DNA from 2 places in the Gottschalkia purinilytica genome. Region 1 is predicted to be linked to the other one. Evidence: riboswitches for the same ligand, from Rfam matches in the RefSeq annotation. Region 1 holds a riboswitch; the other holds the start of a gene.
What was found. A riboswitch is a leader RNA that binds a small molecule or an ion and turns the genes downstream of it on or off. The one in region 1 is predicted to bind FMN.
Positions count from the first base shown of each region.

Region 1 (2,213 bases):
CACATCTATTTCATCTATATTTAAATCAGAAGCTTTCATTATGTCCCTTATAATTGGCATTAACTTTTGAGAGTGAGTCATTTTATCATTTATCGTATATTCTCCTATTAGTTTTTCATCATCCATTATAGCTACTGTAGCAACTGTACTTGAGGTATCGATTGCTAATACTTTCATTATGATTTCAACTCCTTAATTATTTCATCGTATCTTTCTCCAAAACTATTTATAATTAATTCTCTATTATCTGAGCTATAACCTTTTCTTATTTCTATATTCAATCTCTCTTTAGGTAGTATCTCTTCTATCATACTTGACCATTCTATTATAGTAACTCCATCTGAATAAAAGTACTCTTCATATCCTAAATCATACATTTCATCTATTTCACCTATTCTATAGACATCAAAATGATATAGCTTATGTCTTCCTTCATATTCATTTACTATAGTAAATGTTGGACTAGTAACATAGTCATTTACCTCAAGTCCTTCTGCTATAGACTGAGTTAATGTCGTTTTTCCTGCTCCTAAGTCTCCATTCATACATATAATTTCTCCACCTTTAAGGAGCTTTCCAAGTCTATACCCTATATTTTTAGTTTCTTCAGGACTACTTGTAGTAATTTTTATCAATTGTTTCATCCTCTCTTTTATCCATTCAAAAATATTATATCCACTTTAACAAATATGTACAATAAAAAGACTAATAGAATTTATATACCTATTTCTATTAGTCTTTTTGCATTATTTTATAGTTCATAATATTAAGCAATATATTATATCCTCAATAAATCCTATCAACTATCAAGAATTAATATATTTATTTACTAATTATACTCCCTAATCTTTTATATAAAGGCATAGTTACTAGTGACACCAAAATTCCTTTTAATATATTAAACGGTAAAATTCCAAATATAATAAATGTTTCAAAGCTTACTACATACTTATTAACTGCCTTAGCCATGTCTATATATGCTTGAATAGGTAATCCATATAATTTAGCATAAAAAGGTATTAAAAATACATAGTTTAATACTGATGCCACTACACTCATTACTATAGTTCCAAATAACATACCTCTTACGGCACCTTTAAAATTATTTGATCTACTATATATATATCCTGCTGTCCATACATATATAGCCCCTACTATGAAGTTTGCTATTTCTCCGACTCCTAAAGTAGTGGTACCCTTTAGTCCAAACTTCAATAAATTCTTTACAAGTTCAATAACTACTCCTGCAATAGGACCTAAAGAAAATGAACCTATTAGTGCAGGTAAATCACTTAAATCGATTTTAAGAAACTCCGGTGTAAACCACATAGGTACTTCTATATACATTATTAAAAATGATATTACAGACAATACTGATATTTTCGTTAATAATGCAGTACTAATTCTTTTATTTATCCTTTCCATACACTCATCTCCTTTTTATATAAACTTTATTGTTAAATAATTAATAAATTTATATATACTTATACAAAAAGCCCTGAGATAAAATCTCAGGGCATGATATTCAAGTTATATTAAGTACTTAGATTAAAAAAATACTAATCTAACATCCTTAAACCTCTTCCATCCAGACTATACTGTCGGTCTTGGAATCTCACCAAGTCAACTGCAAAGCAGTTCGCGGACTTTACCGCCGGTCGGGAATCTCACCCTGCCCTGAAGAATAAGAATAATTTTTATTCACTTTTACAGTAATCATTATTTCACACATATTTTTTTATGTCAAATCAATCTCAACTACTTTTATCTTTATTGTATACAATATATTGGAATATTCCTTGTATATCATATTAAATCTTCCATTCTCTAATTATATTCCTTCTCTATGAACTATATTACCATTGATCATAGTTAAAAGTGTATTACAGCCTATATCTTTTAACGGATGTCCATCAAACACTACTATATCTGCATCCTTGCCTACTTCTATACTTCCAACTCTATCTTCTATTCCCAGTATTTCAGCTGGATTTATTGTTATAGCCTTTAAAGCAGTTTCTTCATCTAGACCTGCTTTTATAGAGAGTCCTGCACATAGTGGAAGATATTGAAGTGGTATTACTGGAGAATCTGTCATAATTGCTATTTTTACTCCAGCCTTATGAAGTACAGATGGAGTTTCAAAAGTTAGATTTTTAAGTTCAAACTTAGATCTATCAGTTAAGCTCGGTCCTACTATTGCACATATATTT
Region 1 covers NZ_LGSS01000002.1:93,623-95,835, forward strand. The annotation lists gene tsaB (tRNA (adenosine(37)-N6)-threonylcarbamoyltransferase complex dimerization subunit type 1 TsaB) at 1-177, opposite strand, end outside; gene tsaE (tRNA (adenosine(37)-N6)-threonylcarbamoyltransferase complex ATPase subunit type 1 TsaE) at 177-644, opposite strand; gene CLPU_RS02240 (ECF transporter S component) at 823-1,425, opposite strand; FMN riboswitch at 1,573-1,689, opposite strand; gene CLPU_RS02245 (amidohydrolase) at 1,832-2,213, opposite strand, start outside.

Region 2 (2,213 bases), on a different contig from region 1:
TCTGTAATAAATATAGTATTAAGTCCTTCGGATGCTTTACCATATATCCTCATATGTGTATCTCTCCAGAAACCAAATCTAGGACTCTTATGACAATATTCATCTCCTACGTTTATACCACCAACATATCCTATGTTGCCATCTATTACAGCTATTTTTCTGTGATTTCTATAGTTAAGTTTTCTCGCCATAAAAGGTAATCTTGAGGGTAAAAATGGCTTTACTTCAATTCCTGCTTTTATCATATCTCTGAAATATTTCTGATGTAGTAGAACTAATCTCCAACATCCTCCTTCATCATAAAGCACCCTTACTCTTACATTTTCTTTAGCTTTTTTTATTAAAGCATTTTTTAATCTTTCTCCTATCTCACCTTTTTTTATTATAAAATATTCTATATTTATAGATCTCTTTGCATTTTCTATATCTTTAATTAAACTTTCGAATTTACTTATTCCTTCATGAAATAATGTTAAATCATTCTTTAAAGTTATAGGGGCAAAAGATGTATTTAAGTTAATCTTCATAATCTTTCTACTAACTTCACTATGATAAAAACCGTCTATTAAACTTTTATTCTCTTTCAATAACTTTAATTGATTTTTTATTTCATTTCTAATCTTTATCCCTATATCTTTTGTTTTAGAAATTTCTAAATACTCTTTATATACTTTATCTATCCTTCTAATTTTATTTTTTCTAATGTTTTGTCCAAATATAAGATATATAATTATACCTATTATTGGTTGGATATATATTAATAAAAGCCACGCTAATGTTCTAGATGGATCTCTGTTCTCTAAGAATATAATTAGTCCAGACGTAATTATTGATAAAATCATAAGTCCACCAAATACATTCGTGAAGCTATATTGACCTATAATAGAACTCATCATAAACTTTACCTCTCTTTTTCATGATATAAAGCATTTTGATTATGAATATTTTAGCACAAATATATTTATTAAACGAATATATTTTAATAAAAATAAAATTAAAAGTAAAAAATACCTCTTATAGTTAAAATACAATTCTAGTTTATATTATATTCTTTAGAAATATAATAAACATATTTATATTGACACTTATTATAAATAATGGTATTTTAAGAATAACAATAAAATAAGTTTAATCTTCAGGGCGGGGTGAAAGTCCCCACCGGCGGTAAAGCCCGCGAACCGTAAGGTTGATTCGGTGAAATTCCGAAGCCGACAGTCACAGTCTGGATGGAAGAAGATATATCATGTGCTTTTTATTTATATTCTGAATTAGCATAGACTAAATTCTATTAAAATATGCTAAGTAAATATATTTAACATGTAATCAATAGCCTTGAAGTTTAACTTTAAGGCTATTTTTTATTTTCAAATATTATAGGTATAATTGTTTATTTTACAATATCTTATTAAATCTGAGGTGCATTAACTATGGATAATATATACATGAAAAAGGCTATAGAGTTAGCAAAAAAAGGTATAGGATATGTTAATCCTAATCCTTTAGTAGGTGCTGTTATTGTTAAAGACAATAGAATTATAGGTGAAGGATATCACAAGATCTATGGAGATTATCATGCTGAAATAAATGCATTAACAAGTGCTACAGAAAATGTTCGTGGTTCAACTATGTATGTCAATCTTGAGCCTTGTTCTCACTATGGTAAAACTCCACCTTGTGTAAATACGATTATTAAAAGCGGTATAAAAAAAGTAGTAATAGGTATGAAAGATCCAAATCCTTTGGTATCTGGAAAAGGTATAAATGTTCTTAAGAATAATGAGATAGAAGTAACCACAGGCATTATGGAAGAAGAGTGTAAAAAACTAAATGAAATATTCTTAAAATATATAACTACAAAAACTCCCTTTTGTATATTAAAATCTGCTATGACTTTAGATGGAAAAATTGCCACCTATACTGGAGATTCAAAATGGATAACAAATAGTATTTCTAGAAATTATGTTCATGAATTGAGGCATAAGGTCTCTGGAATCATGGTTGGTATTGAAACCATTTTAAAAGATAATCCCTTTTTAAATACAAGACTTAATAACAAACAAGGTACCGATCCAGTAAGAATAGTTATTGATACTAAAGGAAGAATTCCCCTAGATTCAAATGTACTTAATATTAAATCTAGTGCCAAAACTATTATAGCAACTACAACTCTTATTCCTAAAGACAAGTTAAAACTCCTTGAAAATATTGGATGT
Region 2 covers NZ_LGSS01000008.1:27,606-29,818, forward strand. The annotation lists gene cls (cardiolipin synthase) at 1-896, opposite strand, end outside; FMN riboswitch at 1,128-1,242, shown strand; gene ribD (bifunctional diaminohydroxyphosphoribosylaminopyrimidine deaminase/5-amino-6-(5-phosphoribosylamino)uracil reductase RibD) at 1,428-2,213, shown strand, end outside.
Region 2: it holds a riboswitch for FMN, as region 1 does, so the genes downstream of both, ribD (bifunctional diaminohydroxyphosphoribosylaminopyrimidine deaminase/5-amino-6-(5-phosphoribosylamino)uracil reductase RibD) here and CLPU_RS02240 (ECF transporter S component) in region 1, are expected to answer to the same signal.